Regions from separate parts of the Pseudomonas sp. GL_139_B genome, predicted to be linked through region 1. Evidence: predicted binding sites of a transcription regulator. Region 1 holds the regulator's gene; each other region holds the start of a gene.

Region 1 (7,425 bases):
AGGACAAGCTCAACGCACGACTGATGGGCGTGGCCCGTACCGGCAACGGTCGTCGTGAGTCCTACGCTCATCTGCCAATGCCACGCATGACCAACACCTACATGTTGGCGGGCGAAAGCGACCCTGCTGAAATCATCGCCTCGGTGAAACGCGGCATCTACTGCGCCAACCTCGGCGGCGGTCAGGTGGACATCACCAGCGGCAAATTTGTGTTCTCCACCAGCGAAGCGTATCTGATTGAAGACGGCAAGATTACGGCGCCGGTCAAAGGCGCGACATTGATCGGCAACGGTCCGGAAGCCATGAGCAAGGTGTCGATGGTCGGTAACGATCTGGCGCTGGACAGCGGTGTGGGGACGTGTGGCAAGGATGGGCAGTCGGTGCCGGTGGGTGTCGGCCAGCCAACGCTGAAAATCGATGCGATCACTGTGGGTGGCACAGGCGCATAAGTGGCTTTTGAAAAAGTGAAGCTTCGGGTGAGCCGCTTGGCGACTCACCCGATTCGGGACTTAACGCAGGCCGCGTTGAGTCTCGTCCAGCTCACGGATGTACTTGAAGATTTTACGGCTCGATGCCGGTGGCTTGTTGGTCGCCAGTTCGTGCTGGGCCTGACGGATCAGGGAGCGCAATTGCTGACGATCAGCCTCCGGGTAGTCGAGCACGAACTTCTCCAGGACTGCATCGTCGCCCGCGATCAAGCGATCGCGCCAGCGTTCCAGGCCATGGAAACGTTCGTTGTACTGCCGGGTGGAGGCATCGAGTTGATCGAGCAAGGTCAGAATGGCGTCAGTGTCCTGATCGCGCATCAGTTTGCCGATGAACATAAGGTGCCGTTTACGCGCGATATTCGCGGTGTGCTTGGGCGCATCGGCCAGGGCCCGGCGCATAGCGTCGGTCAACGGCAGTTTTGCCAGCAAGTCAGGCTTGAGTGTTGTAAGGCGCTCGCCAAGGTCAACCAGAGCATGAAGCTCGCGTTTAACCTGGGATTTGCTTTTTTCTCCCGTATCGAGGGAGTCATCGTAAGAATCAACCATGGTGGCCGTCCGCAAAGAAACGCCGCCATGATAACCAGTCGGGGGCCGCTTGTCCGGCCCGGTCGCTCGAAGGCCATACCGAAAGCAGAATTTGAGTGGAGAACAGCATGAGTGCAGTTGAAAGCGTCGGCCCACAAGCGTTGCCGGCACTGCAAGAACAAGTCGAGCAGATCATTGCTGAAGCCAAGCGTCAGGGCGCCAGTGCCTGCGAAGTTGCCGTCTCCCTGGAGCAGGGCCTGTCGACGTCGGTGCGTCAGCGTGAAGTCGAAACCGTCGAGTTCAACCGCGATCAGGGCTTTGGCATCACCTTGTACGTCGGCCAGCGCAAAGGCTCGGCCAGTACGTCGGCAAGTGGCCCTGACGCCATTCGCGAAACCGTCGCCGCGGCGCTGGCCATCGCCAAACACACCTCCGAAGATGAGGCCTCGGGCCTGGCTGATGCCGCGTTGATGGCTCGCGATCTGCAGGACTTCGACCTGTTCCATCAATGGGATATCACGCCGGAACAAGCTATTGAGCAAGCGTTGGCCTGCGAAGCCGCCGCGTTTGCCACTGACAGCAGGATCAAGAATGCCGACGGCACTACGCTCAGCACCCATCAGGGTTGCCGCGTGTATGGCAACAGCCACGGATTTATCGGTGGCTACGCGTCGACGCGCCACAGCCTGAGTTGCGTAATGATCGCCGAGGCCGATGGCCAGATGCAGCGCGATTACTGGTACGACGTAAACCGTCAGGGCAATTTGCTGGCCGACCCAGTGAGCATCGGCCAGCGTGCCGCGCAACGGGCGGCGAGCCGTCTGGGCGCGCGTCCGGTGCCGACTTGTGAAGTGCCAGTACTGTTTTCCGCTGAGTTGGCCGGTGGATTGTTCGGAAGCTTCCTGTCGGCCATTTCCGGCGGCAGCCTGTACCGCAAGTCGTCGTTCCTGGAGGGCACGCTGGGTCAGAAGTTGTTCCCTGAATGGCTGACCATCGATGAGCGTCCGCACTTGATGCGCGCCATGGGCAGTTCCGCATTCGATGGCGATGGACTGGCGACTTACGCCAAACCGTTCGTCGAAAAGGGTGAGTTGGTCTCCTACATCCTCGGCACGTACTCCGGGCGCAAACTCGGCATGCCGAGCACCGCCAATGCCGGCGGCGTGCACAACCTGTTCGTTACCCATGGGGATGAAGACCAGGCCGCGTTGCTGCGTCGCATGGGGCGTGGTTTGTTGGTCACGGAACTGATGGGCCAAGGCCTGAACATGGTCACCGGCGATTACTCCCGAGGCGCGGCGGGTTTCTGGGTTGAGAACGGTGAGATCCAGTTCGCGGTGCAGGAAGTCACCATCGCCGGCAACATGCGTGACATGTTCAAACAGATCGTTGCGGTCGGTAATGACCTGGAATTGCGCAGCAACATTCGCACGGGGTCGGTGCTGATCGAGCGGATGACGGTAGCGGGTAGCTAACGCTCAACGTTGCAAAAAAAAAGCGCGTCACCTATCAGGTAACGCGCTTTTTTTATGTGCCGTGCACCGCCCCCCTGTGGGAGTGAGCCTGACGCAGCCTTCAGCTGCCGCTACAGAGGGCTGTTTTTACTCGCCTTCGTCGAAGAAGTTGTTGATCAACTTCACCAGCGCATCCAGCGCTTCCTGTTCTTGCTCGCCTTCGGTACTCAGGTGGATCCTGGTGCCCTTGCCGGCGGCGAGCATCATCATGGCCATGATGCTTTTGCCGTCGACCATCGATTCTGGCGTCCGCCCGGCTCTGATCTGGCACGGATACTGACCCGCTACTCCAACAAATTTTGCAGAAGCGCGGGCATGCAGGCCCAGCTTGTTGATGATTTCGATTTCCAGAGCAGGCATCGCGATGTGAATCCTTTAGCTGAGGTCGCGGTGGCGGACCTGGACGTTCTTCAGGGATTGTTGCAGAACCTGGCCCAGACGTTCGGTCAGGTAGACGGAGCGGTGATGTCCTCCGGTGCAGCCAATGGCGATGGTGACATAAGAGCGGTTGCTCGCGGCAAAGCGCGGCAGCCACTTGAGCAAATACGACGAAATGTCCTGGAACATCTCTTCGACATCCGGTTGAGCTGCCAGATACTCGGCCACCGGTTGATCAAGCCCGGACTGAGCACGCAGCTCCGGCTTCCAGTAGGGATTGGGCAGGCAGCGCACGTCGAACACCAGGTCCGCGTCCACCGGCATGCCACGCTTGAATCCGAAAGACTCGACCAGGAACGCAGTGCCGGCTTCCGGTTGATTCAGCAGGCGCAGCTTGATGGTATCGCGCAGCTGATACAGGTTCAGGTGGGTGGTATTGATTTTGAGATCTGCCAGATCGGCGATCGGCCCCAGCAGAGTGCTTTCATCCTCGATTGCCTCAGCCAATGAACGGTTGGCGGTGCTCAGCGGGTGACGACGGCGGGTTTCGGAAAAGCGCTTGAGCAGGGTTTCTTCATCGGCATCCAGGTACAGCACATCGCACTTGATGTGCCGGCCGCGGACTTCTTCCAGCAGTTCGGGAAAACGCGAAAGGTGGCTCGGCAGGTTACGCGCGTCGATGGATACAGCGACCAGCGGTTGTAGCAATTCGGTATGAATCAAGGCGCCTTCCGCCAGTTCCGGCAGCAGGCCGGCGGGCAGGTTGTCGATGCAGTAGTAGCCGTTGTCCTCGAGAACATCGAGGACGGTGCTTTTACCTGAGCCGGAGCGGCCGCTGACGATGATCAAACGCATGATTACTGACCGTTTTGCTCGTCCAGGACAACCTGATACAAGGCTTCGTTGCTTGGGGCGCTGCGAAGACGATCACGGACTTCCTTGCGATCGAGCATGCTGGCGATCTGGCGGAGCAGTTCCAGGTGTGCATCGGTAGCTGCTTGCGGGACCAGCAGTACGAACAGCAGGTCAACCGGAGCGCCGTCGATGGCGTCGAAATCAATGGGGGCGTCGAGGTGCATCAAGGCGCTGATGGGCGACTCGCAACCTTTAAGGCGACAGTGGGGGATGGCGATGCCGTTGCCAAAACCGGTCGAGCCGAGCTTTTCACGGGCAATCAAAGCCTCGAAGACATCTTGCATCTCCAGATCCGGCACTTCCCGGGCGATCAGGTTGGCAATTTGCTCAAGGGCTTTCTTTTTACTGCCGCCCGGCACGTTCACAAGGGAACGGCCGGGGGTCAGGATGTTTTCAAGTCGGATCATGGGTTGGGAGTGTTAACGACCGGTCGCACCCTGGAGGAGGCTCTGGGTCTTTTCCTTATGCTTTTTGAGTTGTTTATCGAGCTTGTCGGTCAGCGAGTCGATCGCCGCGTACATATCGGTATGTTCCGCGTTTGCGACCACTTCATTGCCGGGAATATGCAGGGTGGCTTCGATTTTCTGCTTCAGCTTCTCGACCGTCATCGTGACCTGCACGTTGGTGATCTTGTCGAAATGCCGCTCTAATCGTTCGAGTTTTTCGCCGATGTAGGTGCGCAGGGGTTCGGTCACTTCCAGTTGGTGTCCACTGATGTTGACTTGCATACAGCTTCTCCTTCGTTGCCAGTGCATAAAGCGGTAGATCAGATGATCTACCACTGGAACGCTGTGGCGTGGCTCTACATCAACCGCTTGCGTTCGCTCGAAGGCGCGATCCCGAGGGACTCGCGGTACTTGGCGACGGTGCGGCGAGCCACCTGAATGCCTTGTGCCTCCAGTAAACCAGCGATCTTGCTGTCACTCAACGGCTTTTTCTGATTTTCCGCGGCAACCAGCTTTTTGATGATCGCGCGGATCGCTGTGGACGAGCATTCACCGCCTTCGGAGGTGCTGACGTGGCTGGAGAAAAAGTATTTCAGCTCATAAATACCCCGTGGGGTATGCATGAATTTTTGCGTGGTGACCCGTGAAATTGTCGATTCGTGCATGCCCACTGCTTCGGCAATGTCATGCAGGACCAGCGGTTTCATGGCTTCGTCGCCGTATTCCAGGAAGCCACGCTGATGCTCGACGATCTGGGTGGCGACTTTCATCAGGGTTTCGTTACGGCTTTGCAGGCTCTTGATGAACCAGCGGGCCTCTTGCAACTGATTGCGCATGAAGGTGTTGTCGGCGCTGGTATCAGCGCGCCGGACAAACCCGGCGTATTGGGCGTTGACCCGCAGTCGTGGCACCGACTCCTGATTCAGTTCCACCAGCCAGCGTTCGTTGTCCTTGCGCACGATAACGTCGGGAACGACGTACTCGGCTTCGCTGGATTCGATCTGCGAGCCGGGGCGCGGGTTGAGGCTCTGGACCAGTTCGATGACCTGGCGCAGTTCATCTTCCTTGATCTTCATCCGGCGCATCAGCTGAGAGTAGTCGCGGCTGCCGAGCAGATCGATGTAGTCGCTGACCAGGCGCTTGGCTTCGGCGAGCCAAGGCGTCTTGGCTGGCAATTGGCGCAATTGCAGTAGCAAGCATTCGCCCAGGTTGCGAGCGCCGATACCGGCCGGCTCGAATTGCTGGATGCGGTGCAGGACGGCTTCGATTTCGTCCAGTTCGATGTCCAGTTCCGGATCGAAGGCCTCGAGGATTTCCTCGAGGGTTTCATCCAGATAGCCCTGATTGTTGATGCAGTCGATCAGGGTCACGGCGATCAGGCGATCGGTGTCGGACATCGGCGCCAGATTCAGTTGCCACAACAGGTGGCTTTGCAGGCTCTCACCGGCCGATGTGCGAGTGGTGAAATCCCATTCGTCGTCATCGTTGCTCGGCAGGCTGCTGGCGCTGGTCTGGTAAACGTCTTCCCATGCGGTATCAACCGGCAGTTCATTGGGAATGCGCTCGTTCCAGTCACCTTCCTCGAGGTTGTCAACCGTGGGAGCGGTTTCCTGGTAGGAGGGCTCTTGAATGTCGGCGTTGGGTTGTTGCTCGGCTTTGTCGGCCAAGGGGTCGGCGTTGTCGAAGTCGTCGCCATCTTCCTGGCGTTCGAGCATCGGATTGGACTCCAGGGCCTCCTGGATTTCCTGTTGCAGGTCCAGGGTCGACAATTGGAGCAGGCGGATGGCCTGTTGCAGCTGCGGTGTCATCGTCAGCTGCTGGCCCATTCTCAAGACTAGCGATGGTTTCATGGCAGGGGCTTAACACCTTATTCGCCGGCGCGCATGCGCCATCCACTACAGGGCGCCGGAGCGCCAAACATAAGCAAATTATATGCCCGAAACTGCAGCGTTTGCCTAGAGCGCTGTAACAATAAAAAAATGTTGATTTTTTATCGAGACAAGCGCCCGAGAGAACAGTCAGACACCTCAACGCTTACAGGCGGAACTCATGGCCCAAATAGACTTCTTTAACCAGATCGTTGGCCAGGATAGTGGCGGAATCGCCTTCAGCGATCAGCTGACCATCGTTGACGATGTAGGCGGTTTCGCAGATATCCAGGGTTTCACGGACGTTGTGGTCAGTGATCAGCACGCCAATGCCCTTGGCCTTGAGGTGGTAGATGATCTGTTTGATGTCGCCTACCGAAATCGGGTCCACGCCGGCGAATGGTTCGTCGAGCAGGATGAATTTCGGGTTGGTAGCCAATGCCCGGGCGATTTCCACGCGACGGCGTTCACCACCTGACAGGCTCATGCCGAGGTTGTCGCGGATGTGGCTGATGTGGAATTCCTGCAGCAAGCTTTCCAGCTCTTTGCGACGCCCTGCCTTGTCGAGTTCCTTGCGGGTCTCGAGGATCGCCATGATGTTGTCGGCGACCGAGAGTTTGCGGAAGATCGACGCTTCTTGCGGCAGATAGCCGATACCGGCCTTTGCACGACCGTGCATTGGCTGGTGGCTGACATCCAGATCGTCGATCAGCACACGGCCCTGATCGGCCTGAACCAGGCCGACAATCATGTAGAAGCAGGTGGTCTTGCCGGCGCCGTTAGGACCCAGCAGACCGACGATTTGACCGCTGTCGATCGACAGGCTGACGTCACGCACGACCTGGCGGCTCTTGTAGCTCTTGGCCAGATGCTGAGCTTTCAGAGTTGCCATTACGGGGCCTTTTGCTCGTCGGTTTTCTTCTTCGGCTGGATCACCATGTCGATACGCGGACGCGATTCGGTCACCTTGCTGCCGGTAGCGCGACCGGCGCTGGCAAGCTTTTTGTCGGTGTCGTAGACGATTTTCTCGCCTTGGGTGATGTTGTTGTCCTTGTCGATAACCTTTGCCTTGTCGATCAGTACGACGCGATTTTTCGCGGCGAGGTACTGGATGGTCACACCCCAGCCCTGGACAGGCTTGGGGTCGCCTGCGGTTTGCAGTTGCTCGAAGTAGGCCAGATTGCCCACCGAGGTCACCACGTCGATGTCACCCGCCGGGGTGCGCGTCATGGTCACTTTATTGCCGGTAACCTTCATCGAACCCTGGGTGATGATCACGTCGCCCGTATAG
Region 2 (7,425 bases), 2.5 Mb from region 1:
GTAGAAGGAGATCGTCGGGTCTCGCTCACGGCGATGCTGCTGGTGACATACGGTGTCGGCGCCAGCATCGGGCCGCTGGTCGCGGGCGTGCTGATGAAGCTGTTCGGCAGCCACATGCTCTATGCATTTTTCAGTTTTTTTGCGCTGGTGCTCGTGTGGCGGATCCGCCCAAAAGCGGTCACCAATCTGCATCAGGTCGACGACGCGCCGCTGCATCACGTGGCCATGCCGGACAGCATGTCGAGTTCGCCGCTGGTGGCGTGCCTTGACCCGCGTGTCGATGAGCAGGTCGTGCAGGAGCAGATGCACAGCCCGCCCCATCCGGAGTCGGATTCAGAGCTGGAACCGGAAGCAGAACCGACGCCACCGGAGGATCCTGACTCAGGACGCGAACAAAGTTTTACTGAAGCCAGACCCTGACGTTTGATGCATAAAAAAAACGGGCAGTCACCGCAAGGGACTGCCCGTTTTTTGTTGAAGCGTTGAATCAGAAGTCGTCTTTGTCGAAGCGCCGTGCTTCACGCTGAAGCTGGTACACGAAGCGCTCGACCTGACGCTGCACCATCCCGCTCATGTTGTGAAAGCGGATACCGGCGAAGGTGGTGGAGATCCTTTCTTCGAAGTGCAGGTAACGCAATTCCACTGGTGTGCTCATGCTGCCGAAGGGTAGGGCGGCAACGAAGCGGTCGTAGACCTGACCCAATTGCAGTTGGCCAGTGATGTCACCGTCAAAGCGCAGCTTGCAGCCGGTGGCGGAAATATCCAGCAGCTTGCCGCTGACCGGGGATTTGAGCTTTTCACCACCCAGTTCGACATCGACCAGCTGCGCCAGCTTCAATGCCGCCCGGAAGGCGTTTCGGCGCTGGTGGTAAACCACCTCATCGGGGAGTTTGCCGCGATAGCAGCGCGTGTTGCTGAATTCGTCAATGCTCAGTGGGCCGTTGCTTTCCCAAGCGATGCGCACGCCCTCATGGAAGCCTTCGACCCGAAACGATTCGCCCGCCAGCAGATAGCGTTCGCCATCGCGGGGCACCATTTCGTCCAGGGCGATCATGTCTGCGTCACGATCGACGTCAACCAGATAGCTCTGGAAACGCTGGTTGCGCTCATGGAACGTAATGATCAGAGGGTCATGACTCTCTTGTAGCTGCCGAAGGTTGCCAGCGATCTCCATTGGCGTGGAAAGCACCTTGGGTGGCTGTGGAGCATCTTCCGCGTTTAAGGCATTGGACACGGTTCATCATTCTCCGGACAAAATATGTTTGCGCATTGCCAGTATATTGCCAGCATGTGACGCGCCTAGATAGAGCGAACTCATCGACAGGTTCAAGCCTGACTGAGCGGGCGTGGCTTCGCTAGCATGGAGGTTGATCCGCGGGCATCGTAAAGCGCGGGTGGTTCGCCGCCGGTGAGAATTTTCAGCTGATGGGCCGTGGCGGCCTGCTGGATCAGGATCGACTGACCATTATTGACATTGATGGCCTGGCACTGAGCCAGAAGGTCGGTCAGGGCATCACTTTGCGCAAGTAACTGATCACCGACGCTTGATTGGCTGGCGAGTTGCTCCAGGCCGTGGCGATTGGTGGGCAGGTTGAGGCTGGCGAGGATTTCGCTGCGTTTGCGGCCATGCTGTTCGAGCAGAATGATCATTGCCTGTTTGCGCGCCAGAATGTCTTCGAGCAGCGGCATGTCGCGACCATGCAAGGCGAGGGACTCGGTTTGCAGTAATTCCAGCAAGTGTTGCGCTGGAGCAAAGTCGTCGATGATCAGTTGCAGTAAATTAGTGTCGTGCATGGCTGGCCTTGGGTTTTAAGCGTCCAAAAGCCTGGCGCAGGCCGTGGCCTAGCGCTGGGCTTCGAAGTTGAGCAGTTTGCTGGCTACACGGTTGCTGTCGACTTTATAGCTGCCATCGGCAATCGCTGCTTTCAACTCAGCCACGCGGGCGTTGTCGACGGCAGGCTGATCGCGCAGCTTGTCAGTGACCTTCTGCAACTGCTGAGCCTCATTGCTGAGGTGTACCGATTCCCCGCTTTTGGCGGTACTGGCCTGTTCGGCCGGGGTATTCAGCGGCACGGATTTGCCGGCTTCGGCAGTGTCCTTGTTGGCGCTGGTACGCGTACTGCCGGTGAGTGACGAGGAACTGTTCAAACGGCTGAAATCGATGACCATGATAAAAAACCTCTGGGAATTTGGACGCTTGCCATGTTTTCGGCTCTCCTTGCAAAAACTTTAGGCCCATTTATCAATGAGCGTGCATGCGCCAGCGCATTTCCTGCGCGCGGCACAGTTTAGGGAACCGCCACGATCAGCGCCATGCTTTCACCAACAAGGCTCCCTACATGGCCACTTCCACCTGGCCCGGCGCCATGACCTGCGCCTTGATGACCCGTTGGGAGTTGAGGTTTTTCACTCGAATCTGTTCACGCAAGCCGCCATTTGACAGCGCTTCGCCCGGCATGCGCACGCTGAGCGTACCACTGCGGGCGGTAATCACTACCTGGTCGCCCTTGCTGATGACTTCGGCCTGTTCGAGATGGACCTGCGTCAGGACCTGATCGGTGACCGTTGGTCGGGTCAGCTTCTGTCCGATCGCCTGATCCACAGAGGTGAAGTAACCCTGGCTGATCAGGCTGATGTCTCGTTCGCGCAGCATGACGTCACCCGACTCGATAAAGCCGGCTCGCTTGAGCGGTCGAGTGGTGGTGACGACATCGCGAAACAGGCGGACTTGAGCGGGTACAAAGACAGTCCAGGGGGCGGTGCTGTCGCAACGTACCTTGACCGTGACCCGGCCAATCGGGATCGCAGGGCTCTCTAAAGTGGCTGTCAATTCCTTGTCGCACAGGGGCATGCGCAGTCGCGGATCGAGCTGATTGACCTGAATCTCATAGCGACCTTCGGTTTGGCTGGTCGCCAAATAGTCTTCGACAGTGAATTCAAGAAAGCCCTGAGTGACGCCGATAAGCATGTCAGGCAAGGTAACTGCGTCAGCAAGGGCAGGGCTGCCAGTATTGAACAGGCAGACGGCCGATATCGCGCAAAGCCATTGGCGAGCGATTGATGTGAGGCGTCGAAAAAATGTCGGTTCTGTGTTCATACGCGTTAAAAAGCAAGCGCCGTGCCGTTTTGTGATGACAGCGCGTCGCAACACATTCAAGCGTTGTGTAGGAGTCGGTGCATGGCTGGTGTAATGGATGCGGTAAACCAGCGCACGCAGCTGGTAGGGCAGAATCGCCTTGAGCTGTTGTTGTTCCGTCTCGACGGCCAGCAGCTTTATGGGATCAACGTGTTCAAGGTTCGGGAAGTGCTGCAATGCCCCAAACTCACGCTGATGCCAAAATCCAGTCCTGTCGTGTGCGGTGTGGCAAGTATTCGGGGGGCGACTATTCCGATTCTTGATCTGGCGATGGCGACCGGCTCCGGCGCGTTGAAAGATCAAAGTAATCCATTCGTGATCATCACGGAGTACAACACCAAGACTCAGGGTTTCCTGGTGCGCTCGGTGGAGCGCATCGTCAACATGAACTGGGAGGAGATTCATCCGCCACCCAAGGGCACGGGGCGCGACCATTACCTGACAGCTGTGACGCGGGTCGACAATCAGCTGGTCGAAATCATCGACGTCGAAAAAGTGCTGGCGGAAGTCGCGCCGACACCAGACGCGATTTCGGTCGGTGTGGTCGATCTCGAAACCCAGCACAAGGCCTTGTCCTTGAAGGTCTTGACGGTCGATGACTCGTCGGTGGCGCGCAAACAGGTGAGCCGTTGCCTGCAAACCGTCGGCGTTGAAGTGGTGGCGTTGAACGACGGCAGGCAAGCGCTGGATTACTTGCGCAAGCTGGTCGACGAAGGGAAAAAGCCGGAAGAAGAGTTCCTGATGATGATTTCCGACATCGAGATGCCGGAGATGGATGGGTACACACTGACGGCTGAGGTCCGCAACGACCCACGCATGCAAAAGCTACATATCATCCTGCATACTTCGTTGTCGGGGGTTTTCAATCAGGCGATGGTCAAGAAAGTCGGTGCCGATGACTTCCTGGCCAAGTTCCGCCCTGATGACCTGGCATCCCGGGTAGTCGACCGGATCAAAGCAGCAGACATCAGCTAGGGGCCTTCTGCCCCTGGTGGTTCACACGATTTAAGAGGCGGCATCTTTGTCTACGGGTAATTTGGATTTTGAACAGTTCCGGGTCTTCCTGGAAAAAGCCTGTGGCATTTTGCTCGGTGAAAACAAGCAGTATCTGGTCTCGAGCCGTCTCAACAAACTGATGGAACAGCAGGGCATTAAGTCGTTGGGTGAGTTGGTCCAACGCATTCAGACCCAGCCACGCAGCGGTTTGCGCGAAATGGTGGTGGATGCCATGACTACCAACGAAACTTTGTGGTTTCGTGACACCTATCCCTTTGAAGTGTTGAAGAACAAGGTATTGCCGGAAGCGATCAAGGCCTCACCCGGTCAGCGTTTGCGGATATGGTCGGCGGCCTGTTCGTCGGGGCAGGAGCCGTACTCGCTGTCGATGTCCATCGATGAGTTCGAACGCGTCAACCTGGGCCAATTGAAGATGGGCGCGCAGATTGTGGCCACCGATCTGTCCGGCACCATGTTGGCCAACTGCAAGACTGGCGAGTACGACAGCCTGGCGATTGGCCGTGGTCTGTCGCCCGAGCGCCTTCAGCGTTACTTCGACCCGAAAGGGCCGGGGCGCTGGGCGATCAAGGCGCCGATCAAGAGCCGGGTGGAGTTTCGCTCGTTCAACCTGCTGGACAGCTACGCAGCCTTGGGCAAGTTCGACATCGTGTTCTGCCGCAACGTGCTGATCTACTTCTCCGCCGAGGTGAAGAAAGACATCCTGTTGCGCATACACAGCACGCTCAAGCCAGGTGGCTATTTGTTCCTCGGTGCGTCCGAAGCGCTGAACGGTTTGCCGGATCATTACCAGATGGTCCAGTGCAGCCCGGGGATTATTTACCAGGCGAAGTGATTCGTCGGCGGCACAAAAACGGGAGCCCTCAGGGGCTCCCTTTTTTTTTTGCCTGGTGATTTCTCGCCACCACCTCTAGACCCTGTGGGAGCCGGGCTTGCCCGCGATGGCGGTATCACTGGCGAAGTTGATGTGACTGATAGACCGCCATCGCGGGCAAGCCCGGCTCCCACAAGGTACGTTGTGTTCTTTGGAGGGTGATAAGCGGCAGAAAAGCGGCAGATAACGGAACCCGGTTGCCGCTTTTCTGGCATTGCCGCCTTGCCACTCCCCGCAAAGCCCCGGTTTCCGGGCTTTTTTTATTTGGCACGCCGCTTGCTATGTCTCTGTTACGAAAAATCAGGTCACCCAAAGGTTTCCCGACATGAGCATCAGCTTCGATAAAGCGCTCGGTATCCACGAACAAGCCCTGGGCTTTCGCGCTCAGCGTGCCGAAGTCCTGGCCAACAACATCGCCAACGCCGACACCCCGAACTACAAGGCTCGGGATCTGGACTTCTCGAAAGTGCTCGCCGCACAGAACGAGAAAACCAAGAACGGTACTTTTGCCTTGAACATGACCAATAGCCGTCATATCGAAGCTCAAGGCCTGGGCAATGGCGACGAGTCGCTGCTGTATCGCACGCCGATGCAACCATCGATCGACCAGAACACCGTGGACGCCCAGCTGGAACAGTCGAACTACGCGGAAAACGCCGTCGGCTTCCAGGCCAGCTTCACCCTGCTCAACAGCAAATTCAAAGGGCTCATGTCAGCCCTGCGCGGAGAGTAAGTCATGTCCTTATCCAGTGTTTTCAACATTGCCGGTAGCGGCATGAGTGCCCAAACCACTCGCTTGAACACCGTGGCCTCGAACATCGCCAACGCCGAAACGGTCTCGTCGAGCATCGATCAGACCTATCGTGCCCGTCACCCGGTGTTCGCCACCATGTTCCAGGGCGGCCAGAGCGGCGGCAGTAATTCGCTGTTCCAGAGCCAGGACGCTGCCGGTCAAGGCGTGCAAGTGCTCGGCGTAGTCGAAGACCAGAGCAACCTTGAAGCGCGCTACGAGCCGAACCACCCGGCTGCCGATGCCAAGGGTTACGTCTACTACCCCAACGTCAACGTCGTCGAAGAAATGGCCGATATGATTTCCGCGAGCCGTTCGTTCCAGACCAACGCCGAAATGATGAACACCGCCAAAACCATGATGCAGAAGGTCCTGACCCTCGGTCAGTGATAAGGGGCGACTCTGATGAGTGTTATCGATACCACCAGCGGCTTGAGTCTCAAGGATGTTTTGGCCAACTCCTCGGTCAAGACCAGTAGCACCGGCACCGACGGCCTGGCAGCCGCCACAGGCAGCGCCACCGGTAAAAAAGCGTTGGGCAAAGACGCGTTCCTGCAATTGCTGGTGACCCAGCTGAAAAACCAGAACCCGCTTGAGCCACAAGACAACGGCGCGTTCGTCGCTCAGTTGGCGCAGTTCAGCAGCCTGGAAGGCATCACCACGCTGAACGATACGGTCAGCGGCATTGCCGGCAATTACAACTCGTCGCAAGCGTTGCAAGCTTCTTCGCTGGTCGGCCGCTCGGTGGTCGCCCAGACCGACACCGCAGTGGTTGATACCTCCAAGAGTTTCAACGGTACGGCAATCGTGCCGGCATCGACGGACCCGGTGACGATCAAGATCGCCAATGCCGAGGGTAAAGTCGTTCGCACCATCGACCTGGGCAGCCAGCCAGCGGGCAATGCCAGTTTCATCTGGGACGGTAAAAACGATGCGGGCGAAGTGGCCGCGGCCGGAACGTACAAGTTCGCCGCCACCGCAACCTATGACAGCCAGGCGACCTCGCTGGTGACTTACCTGCCCGCAACCGTCAACAGCGTGACCATCAGCCAGACCGGCGGCGAGATGATGCTGAACCTGGCAGGTTTGGGCAGTGTTGCCCTGTCCAAAGTACAAACCATTGGTATATAGAGCCGGCTAACGCGGCACAAAGGAGTGGATTATGTCTTTCAATATCGGCCTTAGCGGTCTCTATGCCGCCAACAAACAACTGGACGTAACCGGCAACAACATCGCCAACGTCGCGACCACCGGTTTCAAATCCTCCCGCGCAGAATTCGAAGACGTGTACTCGGCCACCCGCCTGGGCACCGGCAGCAAGACCATCGGCAACGGCGTACGCCTGGCCAACGTTTCCCAGCAGTTCGGCCAGGGCGACGTGAGCAACACCGGTAACGTGTTGGACATGGGCATCCAGGGCAACGGTTTCTTCATCATGAGCGACAACGGTTCGCTCAGCTACACTCGTGCCGGTGCGTTCAAGACTGACGCCCAAAACTATGTGGTCGACAACAACGGCAACCGCTTGCAGGGTTATGGCGTAGACGCCAACGGCAAGATCATCAACGGCGTGCTGACTGACTTGAAAATCGATACGTCGAGTCTGACGCC
Region 3 (7,425 bases), 1.2 Mb from region 1:
TAAAAATAATTCACAGATAGCATTACGCATGACAAATCAGTGGGTTGCAAATTACTGGAGCCTGGTGCCGAGGCCAGTGTCCTCGACACCGGCGACGGGGTATGCGCGCCACGCTCGAATGACTGCCACACGCCACATGCCTTTCTGCACAAGAAAACCTCATCAGCGACTAACTCGACCTCCGATAGAAATTCGCTGATGTACGCCTTAGTCGTCTTCATGGTCTTTTCCATGGCTAGGCAGAAGGCTAGTGATTTTTATACGTCACATAATTTTATCAATCGGGCGAAGCCCAACGATCTTTGGATTGTTTTGTATAGAAATTTTTTTATTTTCAAAAATTAGCCAGAAAGCAATCCTAATCTCTTTTTCTTTTTCAAAAACTTTCGGTTTAATAAATGCTATGGAATCTTTTAGCGCCGAAATTTGAGACACCGGCAGATCTTCTTCCTGTAATATCGTTATGGAGCGATGGCTATAGTCAACCTCTTTAACTTCAACATTCAGGGATAGCCGCTGAAGTATTTCCTGCATACTAAACTTACTAGTTATGTGATCAGGTAAGTCTGACAATTTTATTTCGTTCCAGAGCAACGCGCCCAAATAATTAGCAAATGACTGAAATTTATCTTGAGAAATCAACCATTTATCTTGATGCGTGTCAGTGATATTCCCCGCAACCTCAGTACTTTTAGACATGCAATAGACCCAGCAATTATGACTGGACCCTGAAAGAGTCATATTTTTCACGAAGAAATTTCCATTTCGCATTTCCATTTCGCCAATATGGAAACTGCCGTGACTTTCCATTTCAAAGGCTCCGAGCCATTCATGGGAGACCTTTGTGAGTTCGGGGAACTCCACAGAATAACTAAACGTTCCTTCCCCCTCATCTCGTAGCTTTTCGTTTTCTTCAGTCCGGAAATCAAACAATGTTCCAAACCGTATCGTATTGCACCCGTTACGAATATTGAATTCCGGAGGGCAAAATTTTGCAAAGTCTGGTGAAGAGAAGCCTATCAATTTCATCGATAAATTCCGTTTAATATTCTGGTCACTGTTTAACAATTGAGCTTTGTCTTAATGGCTTGGCGCCTTCAAGACGGACCGAATATCAACGAAAATGATCTACTCAGGCAAGACGTTTCGTAATCTTCGCTGCAATTTGAGCTTAGCAATTCTGGCCATGCTCACGACACTACAGACCTTCCGCTGCGACGCTGATCCATTCGCCGAGGATTTACCCCGCCCGATTCGGACTTTCTCAATTTCCTAGTTTTTATGAAACCAACTCGCCATCGAAGTCGCCTCTGGGCGATCCAGAGAGGCTCGGCAGATGTCGCCCGCGATGCGCGGAGTCATATGGAGTGGTGCGGGCGCCCTTCCTGTTTACCAGTGAAGAGATTGAAAAGGCGTAGCCAATGGGACGCTGTTGAAGCCGGCAGGAATCTCACGCTTTAGGAAAAAGCTGCTTCACGCGAGCAATAGGTGTGGGGCTGCGTGTGGGGTTGATGTCGAAGTTAATTATAGACCCGCGTAGTTAAAGGCCTGTAGAACGAAAAAGCCCGCAGCGACGGCGGGCTTTTTCAGCAAGCAAGGGCAGACGCTTAGATAGGCCGACTGCCGTACTTGTTATCAGGCTTCTTGGGAGGATCGGCGACCACGTTGGCCTCCACTTCCTGCACCTTGCCGCCCTTGGCCAAAAACTCTTCCATGGCCCGCGCGAGTGCATCGCGCTCCTTGTTCTTGGCTTCAACACTCGGCAGTTCATCAACCGATACCGCAGCCTTGGCTTTGCCTTTGGCGGTCGGAACGGGCGCATCACCGCCATCGTCTTCAGCGACGTCTTCGGCCGCTGCTTCCAGACCTTCTTCGGTTTCGTCGTCGTCGCCTACTTCGAGGTCGTCGTTTTCCAGATCATCGTCGCTCATGTTCTACCTCATGACTCTTGCGAAAAGCAGATTAGTTATAGCCCAGCTTTACCGTCTGTCGACAGTCGCCGGAAAAATTCAATAACCGCTGGTGACCAGCGGTTCATGCCTCTTCACCGTGTACGGTGGCGAGGACTTTACGGGCACCGCCAAAATCACGGTGCTCGCCCAGATAAACACCTTGCCAGGTCCCCAGCGCCAGTCGGCCTGCCGAGATCGGCAAACTGAGCTGACAGCCAAGCACGCTGGCCTTGAAGTGCGCCGGGAGGTCGTCCAGGCCTTCGTCGTTATGCTCATAGCCGTCTGTTCCTTGTGGGACCAGACGATTGAAAAACCGTTCGAAGTCGCGACGTACCGCCGGATCGGCGTTCTCGTTGATGGTCAACGACGCCGAGGTATGCTGCAGCCACAGATGCAACAGACCGACCCGACACGCCTTGAGTTCAGGCAAGCCGGCGAGTAACTCGTCCGTTACCAGATGAAAGCCCCGGGGCCGTGCCCGCAGGGTAATCAGAGTCTGTTGCCACATACAGTTCTCCGCACGTTCGGGGCGCATTCTAGCGCGCTCTGGGAAAAAACAAAGGCCCTAATATTCCTTCAATGATGTAAGCCATTGGCCGCAGAAAAGCGCCCGTCGTAAACGCCCCTGAACGTGTACGAAAAAACCTTTCAGCCACTCCTTCACTGACAAACGCCAGACAAAAAAATGCCCGGCAAGCCGGGCAAGTTTTTATGCGCGTGCTTACACGTTGTAGCCGCGCTCGTTATGAAGTGCCAGGTCGATGCCGACCGCTTCTTCTTCTTCATTGACCCGCAGACCCATAACAGCGTCCACGACCTTAAGGATGATGAACGTGGCGATCGCGGTGTAGATCACGGTAAAGCCAACCCCTTTGCACTGAATCCAGACTTGCGCGGCGATGTCAGTCACGGTGCCGAAGCCACCCATGGACGGTGCAGCGAATACACCGGTCAGGATCGCGCCGAGGATACCGCCGATACCATGCACACCGAAGGCGTCCAGGGAGTCGTCATAGCCAAGTTTGCGTTTCAGGGTCGTGGCGCAGAAGAAGCACACCACGCCTGCTGCCAGACCGATGACCAGCGAACCCATCGGACCGACGGTGCCGGCGGCCGGGGTAATTGCCACCAGACCCGCAACAACACCCGAGGCGATACCCAGTGCGCTTGGTTTGCCGTGAGTGACCCACTCGGCGAACATCCAGCCCAGTGCAGCGGCAGCGGTTGCAATTTGGGTAACCAGCATCGCCATACCGGCAGTACCGTTGGCCGCAGCAGCGGAACCGGCGTTAAAGCCGAACCAACCGACCCACAACATGGCTGCGCCCATCAAGGTATAACCGAGGTTGTGCGGCGCCATCGGGGTGGTCGGAAAGCCTTTACGCTTGCCCAATACCAGGCACGCTACCAGACCCGCGATACCGGCGTTGATGTGCACCACGGTGCCACCGGCGAAGTCCAGCACACCCCAGTCGCCCAACAGCGAACCCGGACCGCTCCAGACCATGTGCGCGATCGGCGCATAAACCACGGTGAACCAGATGCCCATGAATACCAGCATCGCGGAGAACTTCATCCGCTCAGCGAACGCACCGACAATCAGCGCCGGGGTGATGATGGCAAACGTCATCTGATAGGTGACAAATACCGCCTCAGGAAACAGCGCCGCTGGCCCGGTAATGCTGGACGGAGTGATGCCGGCGAGAAAGGCCTTGGCCAAGCTGCCGACATAGGAGTTGTAGTTGACAACACCGGCTTCCATACCCGTCGTATCAAACGCCATGCTGTAGCCATAGAGGAACCACAGGATGGTGACCAGACCGGTAATGGCGAAGCACTGCATCATCACGGAAAGAATATTTTTGGACCGGACCATGCCGCCGTAGAATAGCGCGAGGCCAGGAATGGTCATGAACAGCACAAGGGCTGTCGAGGTCAACATCCAGGCGGTGTCGCCGGAGTTGAGGACTGGAGCCGCCACCGGATCTGCCGCCATAGCCAGGCCGGGCATTACGATGGACAACAGGGCTCCTAGCCCTGCGAAATTACGCAGAGTCATATTGTATTCTCCTGGGGCGTTGGGTTTGTGGCGGCTTAAATTGCGTCGGTATCGGTTTCGCCGGTACGGATGCGAATCGCCTGTTCCAGATTGACCACGAAGATCTTGCCGTCACCGATCTTGCCGGTATTGGCAGCCTTGGTTATCGCCTCGATAACCCGATCCAGATCCTTGTCGTCAATGGCGACATCGATCTTCACTTTAGGCAGAAAATCGACCACGTATTCCGCGCCGCGATACAGCTCGGTGTGACCCTTCTGCCGGCCGAAGCCTTTGACTTCAGTAACAGTAATGCCCTGCACGCCGATCTCGGACAGCGACTCGCGCACGTCGTCCAACTTGAACGGCTTGATGATGGCAGTGACTAGCTTCATGAAAACTCTCTCCCGAATTGGTGGACTTGCCCCAGGAAAACAAACCCGTCTCAAGTCTAAGCGCAGTGCCTGGCTTTGTAACGCATCGTCGGCCTTGAATGCCCGTCCGAACCCAGCTAACCACCCCGTACGAAACACTTCCCCCGTTTCGCATGGCGCACTGCATTCGTCACAGCGACTGCATCAGTGCAGGGGTTGATAGTCACTTAGCAGAAAGCTTGCCATCTCGACAAAACACACTGAATTCAATCTCTTGGCCAATGCCGCAAGCCATCGCCCTGAATTACCCGGGAATTAACGCACAACAACGGTGCACTGCCGTCCGTCCGTATGCGCGAAAAACGTGCGCTGACTGGCTACCGGAATTGACTACAGACACTGCGTGATACACTGCCCGCCAATGTTTCCAGGACCTTTCCCATGCTCGCGCCCAAAGACTTCCTAGACGCCCTGACGGGCACCGCCTCCCGCCTCTTCAGCGGCGAAACCCCTTTGCCGAAAAGCGAAATCGAAAGCCAGTTCAAGGCGCTGTTGCAGAGTGGCTTCAGCAAGCTCGACCTGGTGAGCCGGGAAGAGTTTGATAGCCAGATGGTCGTGCTTGCACGCACCCGGGCACGGCTGGAGAGTCTTGAGGCGAAGGTGGCGGAGCTGGAAGCGAAGCTGAATCCACCAAGCGAGTAACACAGCCCATCTCACGGTAAAGCCCAATCCCCTGTGAACCCCAATCAACTGTGGGAGCGAGCCTGCTCGCGATAAGGTCGGAACGACCTTCCAGCTATTCCGGATTCAGCGCTGATTCAAGGCAGAGTCCTACAACGATCTCATCCGCCGTCCGATAGCGCCGCAAAGCTCCAGTTCCTAAGCTCACCCAATGCTGAATGTTCAGCACTGGGTTTGGCGACCCGGAAGCTTAAGGCGCATTACGACCATCCGATGGCGGGTTTACTTCCGCCACATCGAGTCATGGCGGTTGTGCGTGGGAGACCTTCGGGTCTGCCGGGTTCCTTTTGCTCCGGTTCGCCAACCTGCGTACAGCTGCCACCCAATCGTTTGGCGACGATTGACGGCAGCCCCTTTAGCAAAAGGAGTTGTATCAATGAATCGCAACGATGCTTATCTGATTCCTCACGTCTTCACCCGCCACAAACTCAACCTCCACGCCCTCCTCCTGGAAAACCAACCCTGGTTCAGCGCCCGCGACCTCGGCCGACTGCTCCGCCTTTTCCTCGACGAACGTGCCGTCCGAAAACTCGACCCCGATCAACACCAGTCCGCGCAAATCCTCATCCATGGCGTCATCGAAGACACCCTGCTGATCAGCGAATCCGGCGTCTACGCCCTGCTGGTCTACCACTACTGCCCCGAATACCGAGCCTTGCGCGAATGGCTGACCCACGACGTGGTCCCCGCCCTCCGGGATGCACAGCAACCGACCACAAACGAACGCCCGATTTTGAGCCTGTTGAACTGGTCGGAGATGTCATTGAGTTTGCTGCACTGGAATAACCAGCCGTGGATTCGGTTGCAGGATGTTCCACACATGCTGGCAGAAGGTGAACGGCCACAGCGTGCGGTCATTGCGCCGTGGTGGAAGCGTGCTTCCCGAATACTCCTGGCAATCTGAACGAATCGGCATAGGGGGCAGCCTTCATAGGCCGCTCCCCTGCCACACCACCCGGCATGCGGGTCCGCACCGGGCGGTTCGAGAGATTGAGGTTATGAGAGTCGCACCAGTCCCAGCCTGTCGAACCACGCCAAATCCAACACTCGATTCAGCTCAAATCGGCTGTTACGCCACCAGCTATGCGAGTTGGCCGCCACTTTCCGGGCCGATTGGCTGCTGGCTCCCAACGTCCGCAGTTCGCGGTAGATCGTCGGTCCACGCCTCCATTGCTTAAGCTGGATCGCTCGCAGTCGGTGTCGTATCCATTCATCCAGCTCTCGCCAGATTTTCGGTGTTTGCGACAACCCAAAGTAAGTTTTCCAGCCCAAGAGATAAGGGCGTAGATTCTCCACAACTTGTCGCATACTGCGACCGCCTGAGCGACGGGTGAGCTCGCGTATCCGTTGCTTGAACTGCTTGCGCGCCTTGACCGCTACCGCTCTTTTGACGCCTTGTGGAGATGCCCAGAAGGCGTAGCCCAGAAACTTGCGACCATACGCACTCGCCACCGCACTCTTGCTCTCGTTGACGCTCAAGTGCAGCTTGTCATACACACGCTTCAGCAAGGCCATCACCCGCTGCCCTGCCTTGCGACTACGGACATACACATTCGCATCGTCGGCATAGCGCACGAAACAATGACCTCGACGCTCAAGCTCCCGATCCACTTCGTCCAACAGCACATTCGCCAACAACGGCGACAGCGGGCCGCCTTGCGGCGCCCCGCAGCGGCTTTTCTCGACCACGCCATTGATCAGCGTTCCTGCATCCAGATACGCCCGAATCAGCCGGATAACCGCCCGATCCGCAATCCGCTTGCGTAAACGATCCATCAAAATGTCGTGGTCGACCCGGTCAAAGAACTTCTCCAGATCCACATCCACCACCACTTTTCGGCCCGAAGACACGTGGCGCTGAGCTGCCAACACGGCGTCTTGCGCGCAGCGTCCCGGGCGAAAGCCGTAGCTGTGTTCACTGAAAGTCGGATCGAGTAATGGCTGCAGGACTTGTAGCAGCGCTTGTTGGATCAAACGGTCGGTGACCGTCGGGATACCCAACTCGCGTTGACCGCCGTCAGGTTTGGGAATGACCACACGTCGTACCGGACTGGGCCGGTAGACACCTGAGAGAAGCTGTTCACGAATCGCTGCCCACTGGGTTAACAAGTGTTCGGCAGTCCGTTCAATATCCAGACCATCGACTCCCGCTGCCCCTTTGTTGGCCTTGACCCGCTTCCATGCCCGCTTCAGGTTTTCTCTCGCAAAGGCCCGTTCCAGTAGCCCTTGCCCTGCGTTGTCGGTTTCATCTTGCGGGCGATTGACCTCGTCACTGACGGAGCTTCTCACGGCTTCACCGCTCGCAGTCTCGATCCGCCCC
Region 4 (7,425 bases), 1.9 Mb from region 1:
CTGTGGGAGTGAGCCTGCTCGCGATGGCATCACCTCGGTTCCGGCCCAAGCTGTTAAACTCCCGCGCCAAATTCCCTCCTGCAAGGCGCCCAGCATGTCTTCCTTGAATCAGGCGCTGCGCGCCGCCCTCGAACATCGCCAGGACCTGCTTGCCGAATTGCATCAGCAAGGCACCGATTGCTATCGTCTGTTCCACGGCAGCCAGGAAGGCGCCGGCGGCCTGACCATAGACCGCTATGGCCCACAGCTGCTGGTGCAAAGCTTTCACCAGTCGCTGGAGCGCGACGCGCTGCTGCAATTGCACGAGGCGATCAACCAGCATTTGGGCCTCGACACTCTGCTGGTCTACAACGACCGCTCCCGGGGCAATTCGCGCATCGACCGTGAAGACACGGTCTACCGTGCCGATGCGGCGGCGCTGGAGGATTTGGTCGGCCACGAATGGGGCCTCAATTACCGGGTTCGCGGGCGTCATGCCGGCCAGGATCCGCTGCTGTTTCTCGACCTGCGCAATACCCGTGGCTGGGTCAAAGCGCACAGCCAGAACAAAAGCGTGCTCAACCTGTTTGCCTACACCTGTGGCGTCGGGTTGAGTGCTGCGGCCGGTGGCGCCCGAGAGGTGTGCAACCTCGATTTCGCCGAGGGCAACCTGGCGGTCGGCCGTGAGAACGGGCTGCTCAATTCGCAGCTGCCAGCCATGCAATTCGTCCAGTCCGATTACTTCCCGGCGATCCGCCAACTGGCGGGTCTGCCAATCAGTCACCGACGCGGGCAGAAACTGCCGAGCTACCAACGCCTGGAACAGCGTCAGTACGATCTGGTGCTGCTCGACCCTCCCGCCTGGGCCAAGAGTGCTTTCGGCACCGTCGACCTGCTACGCGACTACCAGAGCCTGCTCAAACCCGCACTACTGACCACCGCCGACAATGGCGTGCTGATCTGCTGCAACAACCTGGCAAAGGTCAGCATGGACGACTGGCGTGAACAGGTATTGCGCTGCGCAGAGAAAGCCGGGCGACCGGTGCGCGAGTGGACAGTGATGACACCGGGCGCTGATTTTCCGTCGATGGATCAGCAGCCTCCGCTGAAAACGCTGATTCTGCAGCTCTGACATTTACCCAAAAATTCAGACAAATCCTGCAAAGCGTGGTCACTTCGGAACTGCAATCGCATGCCATACTCCAAGGCACTCCGATTCAGACAGATGAAGCCACACATGACCAAAGGATTGATTCGCGCTATCGGCGCCTTGTTGACTGCTCTGGCTCTCTACAGCTTGCTGGGGTTTCTGATTTTGCCGGGCATCGCGTTGCGGGTCGCCAACCAGCAATTGGCCAACTACGCCACGGTGCCCGCCCACCTTCAGCGGATCGAATTCAACCCGTTCAGCCTGGAAGTCACCCTTTGGGGCCTGGTCATCGGCGAGCCAGGCAAGGAACAGATCGGCTTCGAACGCCTGTACGCCAATCTGCAACTCGACAGTCTCTGGACCAAGGCCGTGCACCTGTCCGATATCGAACTGGACAAACTCAAGACTGAAATCCTCTTCAGCAAGGACGGCCAGCTCAACCTGCTCGGGCTGTTCAAATTGCCAGCGGGCGAACCCACCCCCGCCGACCCGGATGCCAAGCCGTTTCCGCTGCGCATCGAGCGGATCAAACTGGCGGGTGGCGCCCTGCACTTTGAAGATGCCCGGCCCAGCGAACCTATCGAATTCCTCTATGACAAACTCGACTTCGAGCTGAAAAACCTCAGCACCCTTCCCGACGACAGCGCCGACATGACCTTGGTGGCCATCGGCCCCAACGGCGGACAGGTCGACTGGACCGGCAACTTCAGCCTGATCCCGCTCGCCTCCGAAGGTAAGCTGAAAATCACCGATGGCAAGATGAAAGCCTTCTGGCCCTATGTGCGCGACGCAGTGCCCCTGAACCTCGAAAGCGGCATCATGAGCCTCAGCACCGATTACAAACTCAATCTGTCCAAAGAAACCGAACTGCTACTGAGCAATGTCGCCGTCAGTGTCGCGCCTTTCGCGATCAAGGCCCCGGACGGCCGACCTTTGGCGAAGCTTGAACGACTTGATATCAGCGAAACTACCGTAGACCTGGCCAAGCAACACGTGGTGGTCGGCAAGGTCCGCAGCCACAAACTGGAAACCTGGGCCGCCCTCGAAGCCGACGGGCAACTTGACTGGCAAAAGCTGTTCGCCAGTCAGCCGTCCAAACCCGCCGCCAAGGCCAAGGCCGAACCTGCCAGTGCGCCAGCGGCAGCCGACTCGCCCAAACCTGAACCGACGCCACCGAGCAAACCGTGGCAAGTGCTGCTCAAAGACGTGCAGTTGCGCGATTACCAGGTGCACCTTGCCGACCGCAAGGCGCAACCTGCTGTGGCGCTGGAAGTCGGCCCGTTGAATCTGGACCTGCAGAATTTCGACAGCCTTAACGGTTCGCCTTTTAATCTCAAGCTCGACACCGGCGTGGGCAAACAAGGCAAGGTGTTGGCCGACGGCGTGGTCAATCTCGCCCCGATCAGCGCCAAACTGAAGGTTCAGACCAAAGACATTGACCTGCGTGTCGCCCAGTCCTACATCACCCCATTCATCCGCCTGGAACTGCGTAGCGGCATGCTCGGCGGTGATCTGGCAGTCGATCTGAAAAGCACTGAGCCGCTGGCATTTAGCGTCACTGGCCGGGCTCAAGTCGATCAGTTGCACACCCTCGACACCCTTAAAACCCGCGACTTCCTCAAGTGGCAGCAGCTAGTGCTCGAAGGCCTGAACTATCAGCACGGTGATAGCCTGTCGATCGACAAGGTCAACCTGTTCCAGCCTTATGCGCGCTTCATGATCAACGAAGATCGCACCACCAGTATCGATGACCTGTTGATCCCGCAACCCCCCGATACCGCGGCCAAAACCACCGCCGGAAAACCGGCCAGTAACGGCAAGCCACTGGGCATACACATCGGCGGCATCGCCATCAATGACGGCTCGGCCAACTTCGCCGACTTCAGCCTGACACCGAACTTCGCCACCGCCGTGCAACAGCTCAACGGGCAGATCGGCACCATCGACAGCCGTCAGGCAAAACCGGCCAGCGTGGATATCAAAGGCAAGGTCGACCGTTATGCACCGGTGACCATCAAGGGCGCGGTCAATCCGTTCGACCCGATCGCCAGCCTCGACATTGCGACCAGTTTCAAACGTGTGGAGCTGACCACGCTCACCCCTTACTCTGGCAAATTCGCCGGGTATCGCATCCGCAAGGGCCGGCTCAACCTCGACCTGCATTACCTGATCATCAAAGGTCAGCTCAAGGCCGAGAACAAAGTGGTGGTCGAGCAATTGGAGCTGGGGGAAAAAGTCGACAGCCCGGATGCCGTGAGTCTGCCGCTGAAACTGGCAATTGCCTTGCTCAAGGATGTGGATGGCAAGATTTCCATCGAATTGCCTGTCACTGGCGACCTCAATAATCCGCAGTTCAGCGTCATGCCAATAGTCTGGCAAACCCTGCGCAACCTGATCGTCAAAGCCGCCGCTGCGCCGTTCAAACTGATTGGCGGACTGGTCAGTGGCGGCGGTTCCGAGGACTTGGGTACCGTATCGTTCGCACCGGGCTCAAGCGATTTGAACAAGGACGCCGAGGCCGCATTGGTAAAACTGTCCCAAGCCTTGAAGGAACGTCCGGCCCTGCGACTTGAAATCGAGGGTACGGCCGCCGCCAGCAGTGACGGCCCGTTGATTGCCGAACAACGCCTGGAGCGGGAGTACCAATACAACTACTACAAAATGCTCCAGCGTCGCGGCGACAAAGTCCCGGCCCAGGCTTCATTGCTGGTGGTCCCGGAAAACGAGAAAGGTGCGCTGCTGGAAGGCATTTACCGCACACGTCTGAAGACTCAGCCGCCCGCCGAATGGAATGACTTGGGCAAGGAAGAACGCACCGCCAAAATGCGCGCCGACGTGATCAAGTTCTGGAGCACCAGCGACGTGCTGCTGCGTCAGCTAGGGCAGGAGCGCGCCAGCAGCATCAAGGACTATCTGGTGGACAAAGGTCAGCTGGCCGATGACCGTGTGTACTTCATCGACGCCAACCTTGGCGAAGCGCAAAGTGATGGCCGGGTGATTACGCCGTTGCATCTGGATGCCGAGTGATGCTGAGAATATTGCTCGGTAGCCATTGAACTCAACACAATCTTGAGTGGCCGCAATTGTTTTGTGCAGCCATAGAACAGGCCCCGACACAAATGCCGGGGCCTGTAATGGCCACATCCTTATGGCCGTTCGCATGAACTCCTAAGAAGTGGCAGGCGTATTACTCAGCCCGTCTGCCACACCTTCTCCCGGTCCAGGCGAGAAGTTTTGCCTTACTCGGCTTTCAGGCCGTCAGCGGAGACCGCTTTGACGCCTTTGATTTTCTTGGTGATCGCCACAGCGGTGGATTTCTGGGAGGCAGTCACCGCAACCGAGGACGACAGGGACACTACGCCTTTGTTGGTTTCGACTTTGATGTCGGTACCAGGAATGCCTTTTTCGGTCAGCAGGTCGCTTTTAACTTTGGTCGTGATCCAGGTGTCGGAAGTAGCGTCCTCGGCCTTGGTCATTTCACCCGAAGCCAATGTCATTGGCGATTGAGTGGTGGTGGTCTGTGCGAATGCAGCGTTGGCCAGAGTCAGGGTCAGCGCGGTAGCAGTAGCGGCAGCGATAGCGAACTTCTTCATACGTGTAACTCCTGTTTTTCTAGAAAGTCTGCTGGTTGTCTTCTCAGCAGGGTTACTGGGTAGAGTGCGAACGCTGTGCCAACTTTGAAACAACAACTAAATCGTTTTAAATCAACAAGTTATAAATTTTGCATATTTTCGAAATCATGCAAAATGCATGACCTGGCGAAACTCTGCATGCAACTTGCGGGTTTTCACAAAGTTCCTAACACACTGAATTTTTTGCCTTTTTTTCAGTAGCGAGGCATTCGACAAACAAAAAAAAGCCCCGCAACCGAAACAGCGAGGCCGTGCTGGATGACAGCGTTTACGAGGCGGAACTGGTGCAACCTTTAGGCAGGTAGTCTTGTTCAGCAGTACTGGTACACGACCAGCCATTGGAAGCATCACGGATCAATTTAATGGTCTTGCTCAGCACTGGCGCCGGGGCATTCAAAACCGTGCAGGTGATGCTGCCATTACCTGTATCCACAGCGCCGGTGACCGCGACGGTGCAATTGCTGGTCGCGGCGTGACCCGCCGGCGCCACGTTGCCTATCGTTGGCGCCGTGCCCTGATTGATAGCATCTTCATACGGCACCTTCATTGCGGAAATCTCGGCCAGACCCGCCGTCAACTTTGCCCTGGCCTGATATTTGGAATACATCGGCAACGCAAACGTCGCCAGAATCCCGATGATCGCCACCACGATCAGCAGTTCGATCAGGGTAAAACCTTTCTGAGTTTTCATAGACAAGCTCCATGCATGAGTCGAAAGCTCATGATCTGAAAGAGCATCAGCACAGCCCATGCCAAGCGCTACACCCCCCTGTTCGCGGGGCGGCGAGTCGAATCAAAGACCGTTCCTCCCCCCAGTAACCGCACTATCTGACACTTTTTGTCACCTCAAGGCCGCTGGTTTGGCTCAGCGCCTTGACTAGGCTATAAGCCATGAAGAAATCAATCGGGTCACCAAGGACTGAACATGTCGGTCAAAGCAGCAAAAACAAATGTCTACGCCTGGGAAGGCACAGACAGGAAAGGCTCCAAAATGACTGGAGAGTTGAGCGGCCAGAACCCGGCGTTGATCAAGGCCCAACTGCGCAAGCAAGGCATCAGCCCCAGCAAGGTGCACAAGAAATCCGCGTCGATTTTCAACGTCGGCAAACGTATCAAGACTCAGGAAATTGCCCTGTTCACCCGGCAGATGGCGACCATGATGAAAGCCGGCGTGCCGCTGTTGCAGTCCTTCGACATTATCGGCGAAGGCTTCGATAACCCGGCCATGCGCAAACTGGTGGACGAGTTGAAGCAGGAAGTCGCGGCGGGTAACAGCTTCGCCGCGTCCCTGCGCAAAAAACCGCAGTATTTCGATGAGCTCTACTGCAACCTGGTGGATGCCGGCGAACAGGCCGGCGCCCTCGATACGTTGCTGGAGCGGGTGGCGACCTATAAGGAAAAGAGCGAAAGCCTCAAGGCCAAGATCAAGAAAGCCATGACCTACCCATTGGCCGTGGTGTTCGTCGCGATCATTGTCACGGGGATTTTGCTGGTCAAGGTGGTGCCGCAGTTCGAGTCGGTGTTCAAAGGTTTTGGTGCCGAACTGCCTGCCTTCACGGTGATGGTCATCGGCCTGTCGGCGCTCATGCAGCACTGGTGGTGGGCGATGCTCGGTGTGGGAATCGCGGCGATTTTCGGCGTGCGCCACGCTTTCAAAAAATCCCCGGGCTTTCGTGACTGGCTGGACACCTGGCTGTTGAAACTACCCCTCATTGGCACGCTGATGTACAAATCTGCCGTAGCCCGGTACGCCCGAACGCTGTCGACTACCTTTGCCGCCGGCGTGCCATTGGTCGAAGCGTTGGAGTCCGTGGCCGGTGCGACCGGCAACATTGTGTTCAAGCGCGCGGTACTGCGCATCAAGCAGGACGTGTCGAGCGGCATGCAGCTGAATTTTTCCATGCGTACTTGCGGCGTTTTCCCCAACATGGCGATTCAAATGACAGCCATTGGCGAAGAATCCGGCGCACTGGATGACATGCTCGATAAAGTCGCAGGTTTCTACGAAGACGAAGTGGACAACATGGTCGATAACCTCACCAGCCTGATGGAGCCATTCATCATGGTCGTGCTGGGTGTTATCGTCGGGGGCCTGGTGGTTGCAATGTACTTGCCCATCTTCCAACTCGGCTCAGCGATCTGACATGCCCTTGAATGAAATTCTGACGGTTTACCCAGCGTTCTTCGTGGTCCTCGCATTAGTGGTGGGCCTGGTCGTGGGCAGCTTCCTCAATGTGGTGGTCTGGCGCCTGCCCAAAATGCTCCACCACGAATGGCGGCTGCAAGCCCAAGACGTGCTGGGTGTCCCGCCCGAAGCGCCTGGCCCGACCTACAACTTGATGCTGCCCCACTCCCATTGCCCGCAGTGCGATCATCAAATTCGCGCCTGGGAAAATATTCCAGTGTTCAGTTACCTGCTTTTACGGGGGCGATGCTCAAACTGCGCCGCACCGATCAGCAAGCGCTATCCGCTGATTGAACTGGCCTGTGGCCTGCTCTCGGCATTTATCGCCTGGCATTTCGGATTCGGTTGGCAGGCCGGCATGGTGTTGATCTTGACCTGGGGCTTGCTGGCGATGAGCCTGATCGACGCCGAGCACCAACTGCTGCCGGATGTGCTGGTGTTGCCGCTGTTATGGCTTGGGTTGATCGTCAACAGCTTCG

What was found. The regulator sigma-54, encoded in region 1, starts transcription at its own class of promoters, with help from an activator protein. The targets are predictions, from matches to a motif close to ANTGGCATNNANNTTGCTNT.
Positions count from the first base shown of each region.
Region 2: flgB (flagellar basal body rod protein FlgB) is a predicted target of sigma-54. The motif match lies at 5,288-5,307, and genes of this name have one in related genera.
Region 3: glnK (P-II family nitrogen regulator) is a predicted target of sigma-54. The motif match lies at 4,592-4,611, and genes of this name have one in related genera.
Region 4: AC3ISI_RS24685 (pilin) is a predicted target of sigma-54. The motif match lies at 5,499-5,518, and genes of this name have one in related genera.

Region 1 is NZ_CM174403.1:933,180-940,604, forward strand. It holds gene tldD (metalloprotease TldD) at 1-449, shown strand, start outside; gene yjgA (ribosome biogenesis factor YjgA) at 510-1,034, opposite strand; gene pmbA (metalloprotease PmbA) at 1,142-2,488, shown strand; gene AC3ISI_RS04080 (HPr family phosphocarrier protein) at 2,615-2,887, opposite strand; gene rapZ (RNase adapter RapZ) at 2,903-3,760, opposite strand; gene ptsN (PTS IIA-like nitrogen regulatory protein PtsN) at 3,763-4,227, opposite strand; gene hpf (ribosome hibernation-promoting factor, HPF/YfiA family) at 4,240-4,548, opposite strand; gene AC3ISI_RS04100 (RNA polymerase factor sigma-54) at 4,623-6,116, opposite strand; gene lptB (LPS export ABC transporter ATP-binding protein) at 6,301-7,026, opposite strand; gene lptA (lipopolysaccharide transport periplasmic protein LptA) at 7,026-7,425, opposite strand, start outside.
Region 2 is NZ_CM174403.1:4,759,132-4,766,556, reverse strand. It holds gene AC3ISI_RS21785 (MFS transporter) at 1-420, shown strand, start outside; gene AC3ISI_RS21780 (flagellar brake protein) at 488-1,234, opposite strand; gene AC3ISI_RS21775 (flagella synthesis protein FlgN) at 1,327-1,794, opposite strand; gene flgM (flagellar biosynthesis anti-sigma factor FlgM) at 1,843-2,169, opposite strand; gene flgA (flagellar basal body P-ring formation chaperone FlgA) at 2,336-3,097, opposite strand; gene AC3ISI_RS21760 (chemotaxis protein CheV) at 3,179-4,111, shown strand; gene cheR (protein-glutamate O-methyltransferase CheR) at 4,158-4,985, shown strand; gene flgB (flagellar basal body rod protein FlgB) at 5,350-5,757, shown strand; gene flgC (flagellar basal body rod protein FlgC) at 5,761-6,204, shown strand; gene flgD (flagellar hook assembly protein FlgD) at 6,220-6,945, shown strand; gene flgE (flagellar hook protein FlgE) at 6,977-7,425, shown strand, end outside.
Region 3 is NZ_CM174403.1:6,129,225-6,136,649, forward strand. It holds gene AC3ISI_RS28165 (hypothetical protein) at 265-1,029, opposite strand; gene sutA (transcriptional regulator SutA) at 1,608-1,931, opposite strand; gene AC3ISI_RS28175 (secondary thiamine-phosphate synthase enzyme YjbQ) at 2,035-2,460, opposite strand; gene AC3ISI_RS28180 (ammonium transporter) at 2,674-4,011, opposite strand; gene glnK (P-II family nitrogen regulator) at 4,047-4,385, opposite strand; gene AC3ISI_RS28190 (accessory factor UbiK family protein) at 4,806-5,066, shown strand; gene AC3ISI_RS28195 (BRO-N domain-containing protein) at 5,482-6,009, shown strand; gene ltrA (group II intron reverse transcriptase/maturase) at 6,102-7,394, opposite strand.
Region 4 is NZ_CM174403.1:5,399,935-5,407,359, forward strand. It holds gene AC3ISI_RS24670 (class I SAM-dependent rRNA methyltransferase) at 95-1,111, shown strand; gene AC3ISI_RS24675 (DUF748 domain-containing protein) at 1,172-4,156, shown strand; gene AC3ISI_RS24680 (BON domain-containing protein) at 4,369-4,722, opposite strand; gene AC3ISI_RS24685 (pilin) at 5,030-5,452, opposite strand; gene AC3ISI_RS24690 (type II secretion system F family protein) at 5,687-6,904, shown strand; gene AC3ISI_RS24695 (prepilin peptidase) at 6,906-7,425, shown strand, end outside.